DNA from 2 places in the Diaphorobacter oryzae DSM 22780 genome. Region 1 is predicted to be linked to the other one. Evidence: riboswitches for the same ligand, from Rfam matches in the RefSeq annotation. Region 1 holds a riboswitch; the other holds the start of a gene.
The links. A riboswitch is a leader RNA that binds a small molecule or an ion and turns the genes downstream of it on or off. The one in region 1 is predicted to bind cobalamin.

Region 1 (8,218 bases):
ACCATCCTGGTGGAGCGCTACGTCACGCCGCTGCGTGAAGGCGGCTCCATGCCCGCCGTGGTCGAGGCCGACGACCAGGGTACCTATGTGCTCAAGTTCCGCGGCGCGGGCCAGGGCGTGCGTGCGCTCATGGCCGAGATCATCGCGGGCGGCATCGCCCGCGCGCTGGGCCTGCCCGTGCCCGAGATCGTGCTGGCGCGGCTCGACCCCCAGCTCGCGCGCACCGAGCCCGACCCCGAGATACAGGAGCTGATCCGCGCCAGCGGAGGGCTGAACGTGGCGCTGGACTACCTGTCGGGCGCCGTGAACTTCGACCCCTGCGTGGACGTGGTGGAACCGGACTTCGCCGCGCGCCTGGTGTGGTTCGACACCCTGGTGAGCAATGTGGACCGCACCGCGCGCAACACCAACCTGCTCATGTGGCACCGCATGCCCTGGCTCATCGACCATGGCGCCAGCCTGAGCTTTCACCATGCCTGGAACGGTACGGTGGCCGATGCGGCCAAGCCCTTCGCCCCCATTGCCGAGCATGTGCTGCTGCCGCTGGCCGATGCCCTGCCGCGGGTCGACGCCGAACTGGCGCCGCTGCTCACGCGCCAGGCGCTGCAGGCCTGCGTGGCCGCCGTACCCGACAGCTTTCTGGAGCAGGCTGCCGCCGACCATGCGGATGGTGCGCTGGCCGACCCCGCCGCGCACCGCGCGGCCTACGTGCGCTATTTCGAGGCGCGCCTGGCCGAGCGCGGCCGCTGGCTGCAAGGAGCGATTGATGCCCGCGGCTGAGGTCTACGACTACGCCATCGTGCGGGTGGTGCCGCGCGTGGAGCGCGAAGAGTTCATCAACGCGGGCGTGATCGTTTCATGCCAGCGCACGCGCTTCCTGCAGGCGGCCGTGGAACTGGACGAGCCGCGCCTGCTGGCGCTGGACCCGCGGGCCGACGTGCAGACCGTGCGCCGCCATTTGCAGGCCATCGTCGCCATCTGTGCGGGCGTGCCCGAAGGCGGCCCGATCGCGCAGTTGCCCTTGCGCGCGCGCTTTCACTGGCTTACGGCCAAGCGCAGCAGCATCATCCAGACATCGCCCGTGCACACGGGCCTGTGCACCGACTCGCAGGAGGCCCTGCGGCGCATCCTCGACCGCATGGTGCGGCTGCCGCAACCCTGAACAACGACAAGAAGGACGATCCATGACCGCCTCCTGCATCATGGTGCTGGGCACCAGCAGCGGCGCCGGCAAGAGCTGGCTGGCCACGGCACTGTGCCGCCACTACGCCAACCAAGGCCTGAAGGTGGCGCCCTTCAAGGCGCAAAACATGAGCAACAACGCGCGCGTGGTGGCCGCCGAGGGCGACGCCTTTGGCGAGATCGGCAGCGCGCAGTACTTCCAGGCCCTGGCCGCGCGCGCCGTGCCCGACGTGCGCATGAACCCGCTACTGCTCAAGCCCGAGGCCGACACCAAGAGCCAGGTGGTGCTGCTGGGGCAGGTGAGCGACGAACTCTCGCAGCTGCCCTGGCGCGGGCGCAGCCAGCGCGTGTGGCCGCAGATCGCGGCCGCGCTCGACGCGCTGTGTGCCGAGAACGACGTGGTGGTCATCGAGGGCGCGGGCTCGCCCGCCGAGATCAACCTCATGGCCAGCGACGTGGTCAACATGCGCGTGGCGCGGCATGCGCAGGCGCGCTGCCTGCTGGTGACCGACATCGACCGCGGCGGCGCCTTCGCCCACCTGTACGGCACTTGGGCGCTGCTGCCCGAGGACGAGCGCGCGCTCATCCACGGCTTCGTGCTCAACAAGTTCCGTGGCGACGCGGCGCTGCTGGCCCCCGCGCCGCAGATGCTGCAGGACAAGACCGGCGTGCCCGTGGTCGCCACCATCCCCATGCAGTGGCACCACGGCCTGCCCGAGGAAGACGGCGTGTTCGACGCCCGCAGCACCGGCCAGGGCGCCATTCACACGCGCATCGCCGTCGTCGCCTATCCGCGCATCAGCAACCTGGACGAGTTCCAGCCGCTGAAGAACGTCCCGGGGGTGCAGCTCACCTGGGCGCGCTGCCCGGCCGAGGTGGACGGCGCCGACTGGATCATCCTGCCCGGCTCCAAGGCCACGGCGGCGGACCTGGCCTGGCTGCGTGCCCAGGGGCTGGATGCGGCGGTCGCCCGCCACGCCGCGCGCGGCGGGCGCGTGCTGGGCATCTGCGGCGGCCTGCAGATGCTGGGCGAGGCGCTGATCGACACCGTGGGCGTGGATGGCAATGCGCCCGGCCTGGGCCTGCTGCCGCTGGTGACCAGCTTCGAGGCCGCCAAGACCGTGCGGCCCACGCGCACGCGTTTCGGCGCGGTGCAGGGTGCGTGGCAGGCGCTGGCAGGGGGGGAAGTGCAGGGCTATGAAATCCACCACGGCCAGACCGCGCAGCACCCGGCCATGGCCGCCCAGGGCGATGTGGCGCGCGAGGTGGTGCCCGGCCTGGCCTGGCAGAACTCGGCGGGCCATGTGCTGGGCCTGTACCTGCATGGGATGTTTGAGGACCCCGCCGTGGTGCGCGCGCTGTTTGGCGCGCAAGCCCCCACGCTGGATGAGGTGTTTGATGCCCTGGCCGACTGCCTGGCCCGGCATACGGAGCCGGGCGTGCTGCAAGCGCTGATCGCCCGCGCGTAGAGGGCGCGCTGCTATCATCGCCGCCCTCAGGTGCCCGCTGCCGCTGAGGCAACGGGAGAATCGGGAAGGCGGTGCGAATCCGCTGCGTGCCCAACGCTGTAAGGACGATGACCCCCGCACGATGCCACTGGCCGCCAAGGCCGGGAAGGCGCGGCGGGTCAGGTGAATCCAAGCCAGAAGACCGGCCTGAGCATTCATATCGTGCTGCAAGGCCGGGCAGTGCGTCGTTGATTCACGCACAGGGGACTGCCATGAATACCAGCGCGCCGGCGCCAGCCACGCAGAGCGTTCACGCCTTCACGCAAGAGGCCCGCGACGCCATCTACCAGACCATTTTTTCGCGCCGTGACGTGCGCGGGCAGTTCCTGCCCAGGCCGGTGCCCGATGAGGCGCTCAGCCGCATTCTCACCGCCGCGCACTACGCGCCCTCGGTGGGTTTCATGCAGCCCTGGAACTTCCTGGTGGTGCGCGCGCCCGAGACCAAGCGCCGGGTGCACGCCGCCTTTGCCAAGGCGCACGCCGAGGCGGCCGACATGTTCGACGGCGACAGGCGCGCGACGTACCAGCGCCTCAAGCTCGAAGGCATCGTCGAGGCGCCCCTTGGCATCTGCATCACCTGCGACCGCGCGCGCACCGGCTCCGTGGTGCTGGGGCGCACGCACATGAAGACCATGGACCTGTACAGCAGCGTCTGCGCCGTGCAGAACCTGTGGCTGGCCGCGCGCGCCGAGGGGCTGGGCGTGGGCTGGGTCAGCATCTTCCACCAGGCCGACCTGCAGGAGGCGCTGGGCATCCCCCAGGACATCATCCCCGTTGCCTACCTGTGCGTGGGCCATGTCAGCCACTTTCACGCCAAGCCCGAGCTGGAGACCGCCGGCTGGCTGCCGCGCCTGCCCATGGAAGACCTGGTGTTCTTCGAGCAATGGGGCCAGCGCGACGACCAGCAGCCGCTCATCGCCCATTTGCAGCGCGACCAGGCGGCGGCGCAGCACATCCGTCATCCCCAGGCCTAAACCGGGCCCCGGCCCTTGCCCGTACGCACGGGCCGTCCCCAGCCTTTTTGCTCACCGTTGAACACGACATGAATGCCTTTCTGCCCCCCGTTTGCGACCTGACCGACGCCACCCTCACGGCGCGCCTGCAGCACCTGATCGACCACAAGACCAAGCCCCTGGGCGCCCTGGGCCGGCTGGAGGCGCTGATGCTGCGCCTGGGCCAGATCCTGGGCAGCGAGGCGCCCGCGCTGCAGGCACCGCAGATGCTGGTGTGCGCGGCCGACCATGGCCTGGCCGCGCGTGGCGTGTCGGCCTATCCGAGCGACGTGACCTGGCAGATGGTGGAAAACTTCCTCGCCGGCGGCGCCGCCGTGAGCGTGCTGGCGCGCCAGCACGGGCTGCAGCTCACCGTGGCCGACTGCGGCGTGGCGCGCGAAATCACGGCGCGTGCAACGCAGCCCGGCATGCCGCGCCTTGTGAGCTGCCGCGTCGCCGCCGGCACGCAGGACGCGAGCATCGGCCCGGCCATGACGCAGGCGCAATGCGCACAGGCACTGGCCCATGGCATGGACATCGTGCGCGCCATGCCGGGCAATGCGCTGCTGCTGGGCGAGATGGGTATTGGCAACACCTCCGTCGCCTCGCTGCTGCTGGCGCGCCTGGCCGGCGTGCCGCTGGCCGAATGCGTGGGCCCCGGCACGGGGCTGGACGCCGCGGGCGTCGCGCGTAAGCGGGCCGTGCTGGAGCAGGCGCTGGCGGCCAACGCCGGCGCCACCGAACCGCTGGCCGCGCTGGCGGCGCTGGGCGGCTTCGAGGTGGCCACGCTCACCGGCGCCGTGCTGCAGGCCGCCAGCGAGCGCCGCGTGGTCGTGGTCGACGGCTTCATCACCAGCGCCGCCGTGCTGGTGGCCGCCCGCCTGCGGCCGCATGTGCTGCAGCGCTGCGTGTTCGCCCACCGCTCGGATGAGCGCGGCCACGTGCACATGCTGCAGGCGCTGCAGGCCGAGCCGCTGCTGCAGCTCCAGCTGCGCCTGGGCGAGGGCTCGGGTGCCGCGCTGGCCTGGCCGCTGCTGGAATCCGCCTGCCGCGTGCTGCGCGAGATGGCCAGCTTTGCCTCGGCCGGCGTGGCCGGCCCCAGTGACTGATTTTGCTATATAAATAGGAGCTTATTGCGCTTGATGGATAAGCGCTGCAGGCCTGTTTGGCTTTCAACTCCCGAGCGCCATCACGGCGCCGGCGTCTTGGGCGTGTAGCCACAGTACGGCGCCACCACGCATTCCCAGCAGCGCGGCTTGCGCGCCTGGCAGACGTAGCGGCCCAGCAGGATCAGCCAGTGGTGCGAGTCCACCGCGTACGCCGGCGGCACGCGCTTGAGCAGCTGCATCTCCACCGCCAGCGGGTTCTTGCCGGGTGCCAGGCCGGTGCGGTTGCTCACGCGGAAGATATGCGTGTCCACCGCCATGGTGGGCTGGCCGAAGGCCACGTTGAGCACCACGTTGGCCGTCTTGCGGCCCACGCCGGGCAGCGCCTCCAGCGCCTCGCGCGTGCGCGGCACCTGGCCGCCGTGCTGCTGCACCAGGATGCGGCAGGTCTCCATCAGGTTCCTGGCCTTGGTGCGGTACAGGCCGATGGTCTTGATGTAGTCCTCCAGGCCTTCCAGTCCCAGGTCGATGATGGCCTGGGGCGTGCCCGCCACGGGAAACAGGCGGCGCGTGGCCTTGTTCACGCCCACGTCCGTGGCCTGGGCCGACAGCAGTACGGCGGCGAGCAGTTCGAACACCGTGGTGTATTCCAGCTCGGTGTTGGGCATGGGGTTGGCGGCCTTCAGGGTGGCGAAGAAGGGCTCGATGTCCGTGGTTTTCATGCGGGTCATGGGGCGTTGTGCGTTGTCGTCGGTTCCGCTGCGGGCAGCAGCGCGCGCAGATGGTAGAGGAAGGCGCGCACGCCCTCGGGCAGGGTGCGGCCGGCCAGCGTCTGCAGCTCGATGGCCCGGTGGCTCAGGGCGCGCTCGCGGATCAGCGCGGCGTGCAGCTCGCCGCGGCGCACGCGCTCGCGCACGGTGACCTCGCCGCCAAGCGACAGCCCGCCGCCATGCAGCACGAAATGCGTGAGCGCCTCGAACTGGCCGGTGACCAGCGCCGGCTCGAACACCAGGCGGCGGTGGCTGCAGGCGATGTCGAACAGTTGGCGCGCGGTGTTGTCGTCATCGGGCAGGGCGATGGGGTAGGGGTGCATCTGCGCGAGCGTCACGCTGGCGTGGCAGGCCAGCGGATGGTCGGGCCGCATGATGGCGATCACGGGCGAGACTTGGTGGTGCTGCACATCGATGTCGCGCTCGGCCGCGCGGCTGTAGGTCAGGCCGATGTCGGCGTCGCCGTCCAGCACGGCCTGGGTCACGGCGGCCGGCGTGGCCGCCTGCAGGTGGAACTGCATGCCGGGGTGCTGCGCGCGAAACAGCGCCATCGCGCGCGGCAGGAACTCGATCGCGAAGCCCCCCGAGGCGCACACGCGGATGAGCCCGCGCCGCAGCCCCTGCAGCGCCTGGATGTCCGACACCACGCGGTCGGCCTCCAGGGCGCCGCGCCGGGCGTGGGCCGCCAGCAGCTCGCCCGCGGGGCTGGGCACCATGCCGCGCGGGCGGCGCTCGAACAGCGGAATGCCCAGCTGTTCCTCCAGGCCCGCCACCTGGCGGCTCACGGCCGACGGCGTGACGCTGAGCCGCACGGCGGCCTCGCTGACCGAGCCCGCGCGCACGACCTCAAGGAAGTAGCGCAGCGCGGTGTCCTGCAGGCGGTGGGCAAGCATGTCAGACCTTTCATGCCTTGCGTAAAACGCAAGGCGGCATCAAGAAAACGTCGATTGTCGGAAAACGAGGGGCTGCGTATCCTGCCCTGGCATTTGGCTGCCCAGCATGAGGAGTTTCATGGATTCATTCACCCCATCGGCCCGCGCGAACGCGATCGTCGAGTGGACGGCGACACAGCTGTCACGGGCCATCCATGCGCGCGAACTGTCGTGCGTGGAGGTGCTTGAGGCGTACTGCGCGCACATCGACCGGATCAACCCCGTGGTCAATGCCCTGGTGGCACCCGTGGACCGCGATGCGTTGCGCGCCCAGGCGCGCGGACTGGACGAGCGCCTGGCGAAGGGCCAGAGCCTGGGCCCGCTGCACGGCTTTCCGCAGGCGCCCAAGGACATCATGCCCGTGGCGGGCATGGTGACGACCAAGGGCTCGCCGCTCTTCGCGGGGCAGGTGTCGCAGGCCGACGCCGTCATCTTCGAGCGCATGCGCGCCGGCGGCAGCCTGTTCGTGGCGCGCAGCAATTCACCGGAGTTCGGCCTGGGCGGCCACACCTACAACCCGGTCTATGGCACCACGCGCAATGCCTTCGATCCCACGCGCTCGGCCGGCGGCAGCAGCGGCGGCGCGGGCGTGGCCGTGGCGCTGCGCATGCTGCCCGTGGCCGACGGCTCGGACATGATGGGCTCGCTGCGCACGCCGGCGGCGTTCAACAACGTCTACGGCCTGCGCACGTCCGCGGGCTGCGTGCCGCACGGGCCCACGGAAGAGGTGTTCTTCCAGCAGTTCAGCGTGGCGGGGCCCATGGCGCGCAACATCCCGGACCTGGCGCTGCTGCTGTCGGTGCAGGCGGGGTTCGATGCGCGCCTGCCGCTCACGCGCCGCGGTGAAGGGCGCCAGGACTGGGGCGCGCAGCTGGCGCGCGACTGGCGCGGCGCGCGCATCGGCTGGCTGGGCGATCTGGGGGGGCACCTGCCCACCGAGCCGGGCCTGCTGGACACCTGCCGCGCCGCGCTGCGGCACTTCACCGAGATGGGCTGCGTGGTGCAGGAGGTGCTGCCCGCCTTCGACTTCGAGCGCCTGTGGCGCGCCTGGATCGACCTGCGCAGCTTCAGCGTGGCGGGCGCCAATGGCGCGCTGTACGACGACCCTGCCCGGCGCGCGCAGCTCAAGCCCGAGGCGCTGTGGGAAATCGAGCGCGGGCGCGCCCTGTCCGCCATGCAGGTGTACGACGCGGCCCGCGTGCGCTCGGCCTGGTACGAGACGCTGCGCCGCCTGTTCGATTCCTGCGACTTCCTGGTGCTGCCGGCCGCCCAGGTGTTCCCGTTCGACGCCACGCTCGACTGGCCCCACGCCGTGGGCGGCCGCGCCATGGACACCTACCACCGCTGGATGCAGGCCGTGGTGCCCGCCACGATGGCCGGCCTGCCGGCCCTGGCGGCGCCCGCGGGCTTCGGGCCGCAGGGCCTGCCCGCGGGGCTGCAGATCATCGGGCCCGCCCAGGCCGACCTGGCCGTGCTGCAGATCGGCCACGCCTACGACCAGGCCAGCGGCTATGCGCGCCAGCGCAGCCCGCTGCTGGGTTGAGCCCCCCCATTTCCCAGACCTACTACAAAGGAGACCCGTGCCATGGCCTTGCTCACCCGTACCCGTTTTCTGGCCTGCCTCGCGGCGGGCGCGGCGGCGCTTGCCGCCCCCGCCGCTTTCGCGCAGGGCTATCCCGACCGGCCGATCAAGCTGATCGTGCCCTTTGCCCCCGGTGGCGCCACCGA
Region 2 (8,218 bases), on a different contig from region 1:
CTTGCTGGCGTAGAGGTTGAGCGTTGTGTAGCCGCCCAGCACGTTGGTGTTGGCGGCGTTGTCGTAGCGGCGGGCGGAGGCGTAGAGCTCGGCCCCCATGGTCCAGCCGGCAAGCATGGTGTCGGCGCCCAGCGTGGCGTAGCGCTTGGCGCGGCGCGCCAGCTGCTTGCCGCTGCCCAGGTCGCGCGGGTTCTGCCAGTCGATGGAGCCGCGCAGCGACACGCCGGCGATGCTATGCGCGGCCGACAGCGTCACGCCCTTGTATTCGGCGCGGCCCACGTTCTCGTAGCAGCCAAAGGTGGATTGGCACGCGCCTGCCGCACCGAAGTTGATGAGGTTTTCCACGCGGTTGCGGTAGGCCACCAGGCCGACGCTACTGGAGCCTGCGGTCCAGCGGGCGCCCAGTTCCACGTTGCGTCCCTTTTCGGGCTGGAGATCGGGCGAGCCGTACTCGCTGAAGCGGTGGTACAGCGTGGGCGCACGGAACGAGGTGCCGCCCGCTGCGGTAATGCGCCACTGCGGCGTGATGGCGTAGCCGTAGGACAGACTGCCCGTGCTCTTGCCGCCGAACTCGCTATCGTCGTCATAGCGCAGATTGGCCTGCAGCGCGTGCGGCCCGTGGTTCAGGCCATAGCCCAGGGCCAGGGCGTCTTGCGAGCGGTCGCGCTTGAGATCGGGAACGAAGGGCGTGGCGGGGTTGTGCAGTTCGTCCTCGCGGCGCTCCAGCGCGGCGGTGAACAAGTGCCCGCCCAGGCGCCATTCGTTTTGCAGCAGGTAGTTGCGCAGCGTGGTCTCGGTCATGTAGAAGTTCGGACGGGTGCTGTACTTGCTGTCCGACTGCGTGACCTGCAGGCGCGTGCTGTACACGTCGCTCCATTGAGCCAGCCACGCCAGGGCGCCGGTGCGCAGCTGGTGGCGGTTGCGGTCATCCGCATTCTTGCTGCCGTCATACTGCGAATGCAGGTTGCTGGCCAGCAGCGTGCCTTCGAGGCGCTGTTTCTGGTTGATTTGCAGGCCCAGCTTGGCATTGGCCGAGGTGCGGCGGTAGCCGTCGTCGTCGGGATTGGCCGTGGGGATGGGCCGGGCATTGAAGCCATCGGCACGCTCGTGCGACATACCCAGCGAGTAATCCACCAGGCCAGCCCCCCCGCTCACGCCCGCCTGCACGGTGCGCGTGCCCTGGTTGCCCAGGCCCACGCCCACATAGGGAGCCGGTGCGCCCTCGCCCTTCTTGGTGAAGAGCTGGATCACGCCCCCCATGGCGTCCGAGCCATACACGGCGGCGGCCGGGCCGCGCACGACCTCGATGCGGTCGATCTGCGACAGCGGGATCTGCTCCCAGACCACACCGCCCGTGGACTGCGAATCCAGGCGCACGCCGTCCAGGTACACGGCGGTGAAGCGCGATTCGGCACCGCGCAGGTACACGCTGCCGCTGCTGCCCTGGCCCCCGTTGCGCGAGATCTGCACGCCGGGCAGTCGGGAGAGCACATCGATCACCCCGGTAGCGCCGCTGGCCTCGATGGTGTCGCGGTCGATGATGGACACGTCGGACACCAGGTCGGCCAGCGGACGCGCCACACGCGTGGCGGTGACGACGGTTTCGCGCAGCTGGGGCTCGGTCGCGGCCTGCGCAAGCAAGGTCTGCGCCATGACGGGAAAGGCGGCGCCAAGCGCCAGGGGCAGCGCGGCCACGCGCACATACAAGGGAAGTGCGGCGGTGCGCACGTGGGTCGGACGGATCGTTGTCATTGTTGGACACGCAGGAGATATCGCCTCGGCCGACCTCCCCGTCGGCACATGGGCATCACTGCCCCGTGCGTTTCGATGAAACGCGCGGAGCCACCTCGTTGGCCGGTATCCGGGCTGGCGGAGCACCCTCCATAGCCTTCCCAAACGCTTGTTCAAGGCGCTCAGTGGCTCGTGAATGGAGAGGGAATCGACACGCGACTCATCCGCTGACCGTTGCGGGGGCAGCGCAGGCACAGGGCATGCTCCATGGCGGAGGGCCCCTCCCTGCTTCCCGTTGAACTGCGGCATGTGAACCACGCCGCGAGCACCAACCACGCAATTTTACGACTGTTCACACGCCGATCCCTACAATCGGCAGCGTATGGCCCACCCCTCCTCCCTCGACCAGATCGCCGAACGCGTCGAACGTCTGCTGCTGCGCCACGCAGAGCTGCAGCGAACCAACACCCTTCTTGCACAACAGGTCATGACGCTCACCCAGGAGCGCGACTCTCTCAAATCCCGCCTGCAGGCCGCCCGCGTGCGCATGGACGCGCTGCTGGATCGCCTGCCCGCCACGGCCGAGCCCACAGATCCACCCGAGACGAAAGACGCGCCATGAAGCAGATCGAGGTTCAGATCCTCCAGCAGAGCTATCTGCTGGCCTGCCCCGAGGGGCATGAGTCCCGTCTGCTCGAAGCCGTGGAACGCGTGGACACGGCCATGACGCGCATCCGCGATGCCGGCAAAGTGCGCGCCCGCGAGCGCATCGCGGTGCTGGCGGCACTCAACCTGGCTTTCGAGATCGCCGACCGCGACCGCGAAGCCGCAGAACTGGCCGCTGCGGCCCCGCAACGCAACGCCCCTGCGCCATCATCGGTCTCGTCCGCCGTAGATGGCACCGAAGACGGCGAGCGCATTCAGCAGCTGATGCTGCGCCTGGATGAAGCACTGGGTGACGACGGGCGACTGTTGTAAGCAACAGGGCCCGCAGGCCACGGCCGCAGTGCATCGGCCATTACAATGGAGCCGTCTGCGGAGCTGCCGGGCTTTATATTTCCTTGAACCAATGCTCATTGAGCACGGGCTTGGTACATCGCCCGGTGAGCGTGATCATCTCGCGTCAGATGAACCCAACGCCTGGCTGCCCTCGCCCACCTGAACCCCCGGTTCAGGATGCCGGTCCGGTGGCATCCGCAGACACCTATTCCCCTCCGCTTGCCACCGCCTGAAACGCAGCCGGGCGCCTGGCTACAGCCGCGCCCTGGCTATACGCTGTACGCCAGCGCCTGGCGCAACACCAAGGCGCGAAACTCCGCGACCGGCATGGCCGGCGCGCACAAGAACCCCTGGTAGCAGTCGCAGCCCATCTCTTGCAGCGCCAAGCGCTGCTCCTGCGTTTCCACGCCTTCAGCCACCACGCCAATGCGCAGCGCCTGCCCCATGCTGGTGATGGCCCGGACGATGGCACGATCACCCTCGTCCCCCGGCAGTCCGCTCACGAATGACTTGTCGATCTTGAGCCTGTGGATCGCCAGCTTCTTCAAGTAGGCTAGGCTGGAGTATCCCGTTCCGAAATCGTCGATGGACAGCCCCACGCCCAGGCTAGCCAGGGCGGCGAGCAACTGCTCCATTTCCTGTGCATCCTGCAGCAGCACGGTTTCCGTCAGCTCCAGCTCCAGCAGGCGCGCCGGCAGGCCATGCGCGGCCAGCAATGCGGTGATGCGATCCACGAAGCCGGCCTGGCGAAACTCCAGCGCCGACACGTTGACCGATACCACCAAGGGCATGCCGCTGCGCATCCAGTGCGCCGCCTCTTTGACGGCCTGCTCCATCACCCATGCTCCCAGGGTGACGATGTAGCCCGACTCTTCGGCCAAGGGAACAAACAGGCCCGGCGACACCACGCCGAATTCCGGATCCGTCCAACGCACCAGCGCCTCGGCGCCTGCTATGCGCCCCGTCGCCATGTCCACCTGGGGCTGGTAGTGCACGGCCATGCGCCCCAGGCCAAGCGCCTGGCGCATGGCATGCTCCATCTTCATGCGCGACAGGAGATTGGCACTCATCTGCGGCTGGTAGAAGCCGTAGCTGCCGCGGCCGCGCTCCTTGACCCGGTACATGGCCGTGTCGGCCTGCTTGATGAGGTCGTCCAGCAAATCCCCGTCCTGCGGATAGAGGGACATTCCGATGCTGCACTGGATGGAAAAACCCAGTTCATCCAGCATGAAGGGACGCAGCATCTCGTCCAGGACCCGGCGTGCAACGGCCTCGGCAACTGCCGCATCGGCACCATGCAAATAGATGACGAACTCGTCCCCACCCAGGCGGCACAGCATGTCGGACTGGCGCAGGCAGCCCTGCAGTCGCTGCGCCACGAGTTTCAGCACCCGGTCGCCAAAAGGATGGCCCAGCGAGTCATTGACGATCTTGAAGCGATCAAGGTCCAGGAACAGGATGGCGAATCCGTCGCCCTGGCCTCGCGCCGCCTCGATGGCCGCAGTCACCCGCTTGTTCAGCAACACCCTGTTGGGCAGTCCGGTCAGGGCATCGCTGTATGCCAGCTCTTCGATTCGCTTCTGCGCGGCATGCTGCGACGTCAGATCGCGCATGAACCCAATGCTCTGCACGATGGCTCCGCCATCGTCCCTGAGCGCCACCCATGAAAGCTGAACGGAACAATGGCCCCCGTCGTTTCGGCGCAGCGACAGCTCACCTTCCCAGAAGCCCTCTTGCACCCAACCTTGCCGCACCTGTGCCAGGAATGCATCGTCGCCACGCCCAGAGTCAAACAGCGTCGTCGCCGGCCTGCCCACCACGGCGGCCGCAGATGCCCCTAAAAGCTGCTCGCACCCTGGATTGATGCGCACCACGGCATGGTGCTCGTCGGCGATGAAGATGGCGTCCAGGCTGGACTCGAATACCCGCGCCGCAAGGCGCAAACCCGCTTGCACCTCCGCCTGCCGGGAGATGTCACGAAACGAATACACACGCCCAGCAGGACGCCCCTGAATGAGCTGAGGCACGGATCTCTGCTCCACCGTGGCACCGCTACGCAGGCGCAGGATGTCGGTAGTCTCCAGCATGGGCTCCTGCGCAATAGAGGCCAGGCGCGCACGATAGGCCTCGCCATCCAGCACCTGGGCCTCCATGTGGGACCTGATCGCAGCATCGTCGCGTCGCAGCAGCAACTCGCGCGGCAGTTGCCATATCTGGGCCAGGCGCTGGTTGAAAGCGCGGACCTCCCCATGCAGATTGCAGGTCAGTACGCCATCAGCGGCGGAATCAAGCGTTGCACGCAGTTCCGACAGCAAGGCCTCCAGCTCGCGCCGGGATGCCTCATGCTCGGAACGGTCCAGCATCGTCAGCAACAGCCAGCCTTGGTTTTCGGAAGCACTCTCGGGCACATTGACAGAGATTACACGCCGGTCCACCGGCACCAGCGCGCCGCTCCCCCTATGCCGCACATGGGTATGCGAATGGATGCCCGCGGCTACCTCCGCCGCGGATTGGCTCCAGAAAATCTGGTCTTCGGGCGCCGATGCGAGATCCTGCACCGGCAAGCCCTCCATGTCCGCCACGTACCGCCCCACCAGCCGCGCCGCCGCCGCATTGGCGTGGACTATCCGCAGCGTCTGTGCATCCACCAACCAAACCGCCAAGTCCAAACCATTGCATATGGCATGCCATGCCTCCTCGGGCAGCTTGCCGAGCATCATGGGCGGTCCTCGCAATGCCGCGGGCTCACGGCTCGCTCGAAGAAATAGCAGATACGTGGCTGCGGCAGCAGATAGTCCAGGGCATCGCGGGGCAACTGCGCCGGCTTGAGACTGCGAAGGATGCCCAGCTCGGCACGTTGTGCCAAGTCGAGCAATAGTGCATCGCTGCGCGGCACGCTTGGCTCATACGGCAAGACACTGGGGCGCAGCGGATGCAAAGCGTCCACCAGCATCACCAAGGCGAAACGCCCATCCACAAGTTGCACTATCGAGCCCGGTGGGTACACGCCCATCATGCGGACGAAGGCCCCGAGCACCGTTGCGTCAAAACACTCGCGCTGCAATGCAAAAATCTGCGACAACGCCTCGTGGGGCGTCAGTGCCTGAGCACCGTGCAGCGGGTTGCACAGCCGGTCATAGCGGTTGGCGAGCGCCAGGATCTGACCGCTTCGGCTCAAATCCTCGGCCACGAGGCGCAGTGGAAACCCACTACCGTCGGCCATCTCGTGATGCTGCGCAATCGCAATAAGCACATCGCTTGCCAAGCCCATGCGCTGCCCGAACTCCACCGACAGCCCGACGTGGTCTTCATAGCGCTGCCGGTCCGAAGCCGTGAGCATGGCCCCAGGCTCTCCGATATGCGCCGGCAGGGCTGCCTTGCCCACATCATGAAGCAGCGCCGCCAAGCCGAGACCGTGCAAACCCTCCGCACTCATGCCCAGCGAGCGCCCGAGTAGCAGAGCCAACACCATCACATTCACCGCATGGGCCGCCGACCGCTGGCCTAAACTGTCTGCCAGCAACCGCACCGCACACTGCCCTTGCGCCAGCAACTCCGCAACACATGCCTGAACCAAGGCGTCCGCCTGTTCGCGTGCCTGCTGCGGCGCAGTCTGCGCCCTGGCAGAAACTGCCGCGTAGACGGTAGTGGCCTCTTGGTAGCGCTGGCTGCAGCTCTGTGGCGAGGCGCTCTGCTGCCTCAAATGTTCGGCTCCGGCCCTGTGCTCCCGGCTCACCGCATCCACTTTGTGCTCTGGAGATGAGCCCCCCAGTCCATTGTCCGGCTGGGCATCCCCATTTCGCCGGTCGACACTCGGCTCTGGCTCGGAAGGGAAGGTGCTTTTGGCGGGGACATAGCGCACGGACTTGACCCCAAGATCACGCAAGGTGCGGATCTGCTCGTGCGATGACACCCGAAAGCTACTCATCGGAAAGGGATGGTTGATCCAACTTACATCCAGTTGGATGAACATGCCCACACGGAGCGCATCGATATCGAGCAAGACGGATTGGTTCACTTCAGCTGGTTTGGGCTAAGCGGGCTCCACCCCAAAGTCATACCATTTTGAACCATTATCACCAGTTACTGGCGTTGCCTGAAAGTTACAGATTCAACAAATGCGCACGCCTCACGTCACCAGGGTGCACGTCATGGCAGACACCATGGGGCGGGTTGTCCATGTACCACATCCATCCACAAGGCCCAGCCCCCCATCAAGAAGAGCACCAACCCGGCCAGCCTCGGGCCCCATGCCCCCCCCACCGATCCCACCCGGGCCCGAAACTGCCCCCACATCCAGGGCCCGGCCACCAACCAGATCCCGCTGCCAATGCCGAAAAGCACCATGCATAGCGCCCCACGCAGCACACTGCCGCTCAAGGCAGCCGTGAGCAACGCGGTATAGAGCAAGCCACAAGGCAGCAAAGCCCAGGCGAACCCCGTCATAAACAGTCCGCCGGGCTGCGACACCAGCGACCTCACCTTGCCCCAAACAGCCCGTCCGGCGTTCTCTATCCACGCAGGCTGCCGCGCCTGCAACATCATCAACAGCCCCCACGCCAGCACCAGCACATGCAGCATGCTCCACGCCGGGCGCAAGGCAGAACTGTTCTGGCTCAGCCACGCCAGCCGTTCCATGGCAAAAGCAGCCAATGCGCCCGCAGCGCCATATCCCGCCAAGCGCCCCAGATGGAAGCCCAGGTTGCGCCGCAGAACCGAGCCGCGCGGCATCCATTGCACGACTCTCTCGCTGCTGGCCGGTGCCGCTCCCAGTCCCGTCAACGCACCACAGGGGGCAGCACACATGGCAAGGCAGTGCCCACCCCCCATCAAACCCATGAGGAAAGCCGTCGAAACCAGAGCCAGGAACATGCGTCAGATGATGCGCGAGAAACGCGCTCGATTGCGGTCGGCCTGCAAATACTTGTCGAACACCATCGCCACGCCACGCACGAAATACCACCCCATGGGCGTCACCTCTATGCCCTCGGGGTTGATTTTCACAAGCCCCTGCCCTGCCATCTCCTCGAGTTGCTGCAGCTCCGTCTCGAAATAGCGGCGAAAATCAATCAGCCAGGATTGCTCCAAGGGCTCGAACAACACCTCCCCCTGGCACATCAAGGCCATGATGACCGCGCGGCGCACCAGGTCGTCCCGCGTCAACGCCAGCCCCCGCGCCACCGGCAGATGCCCGTGGTTGATGGCATCGTAGTATTCGTCGAGCGTCTTGACGTTTTGGCTGTATGTGGCGCCCACACGACCAATGGCCGAGACGCCCAACCCGATCAAATCGCAATCGGGCTGGGTGCTGTACCCCTGGAAATTGCGGTGCAGCCGGCCCTGGCGCTTGGCCACGGCCAGTGCATCCTCCGGCAGCGCGAAGTGGTCCATGCCCACGTACACGTACCCGGCCTTCATGAACACATCGATGGAGCGCGCCAGCATCGACACCTTGGCCGATGCCATGGGCAACTCTGCCGATACGATG

Region 2: linked by a shared signal. The riboswitch ahead of BP68_RS00535 (TonB-dependent receptor domain-containing protein) and the one ahead of bluB (5,6-dimethylbenzimidazole synthase) in region 1 are both predicted to bind cobalamin.

Annotation. Positions count from the first base shown of each region.
Region 1 is NZ_JCANUL010000012.1:47,544-55,761, reverse strand. It holds gene BP68_RS16080 (HipA family kinase) at 1-780, shown strand, start outside; gene BP68_RS16075 (DUF3037 domain-containing protein) at 767-1,162, shown strand; gene BP68_RS16070 (cobyric acid synthase) at 1,185-2,651, shown strand; cobalamin riboswitch at 2,663-2,855, shown strand; gene bluB (5,6-dimethylbenzimidazole synthase) at 2,903-3,664, shown strand; gene cobT (nicotinate-nucleotide--dimethylbenzimidazole phosphoribosyltransferase) at 3,733-4,791, shown strand; gene nth (endonuclease III) at 4,872-5,510, opposite strand; gene BP68_RS16050 (LysR substrate-binding domain-containing protein) at 5,516-6,451, opposite strand; gene BP68_RS16045 (amidase) at 6,570-8,033, shown strand; gene BP68_RS16040 (Bug family tripartite tricarboxylate transporter substrate binding protein) at 8,076-8,218, shown strand, end outside.
Region 2 is NZ_JCANUL010000001.1:100,128-108,345, reverse strand. It holds gene BP68_RS00535 (TonB-dependent receptor domain-containing protein) at 1-1,752, opposite strand, end outside; cobalamin riboswitch at 1,836-2,079, opposite strand; gene BP68_RS00530 (DUF904 domain-containing protein) at 2,114-2,353, shown strand; gene BP68_RS00525 (cell division protein ZapA) at 2,350-2,709, shown strand; gene BP68_RS00520 (sensor domain-containing protein) at 3,000-5,447, opposite strand; gene BP68_RS00515 (cyclic di-GMP phosphodiesterase) at 5,447-6,703, opposite strand; gene BP68_RS00510 (sulfite exporter TauE/SafE family protein) at 6,880-7,602, opposite strand; gene hemN (oxygen-independent coproporphyrinogen III oxidase) at 7,606-8,218, opposite strand, start outside.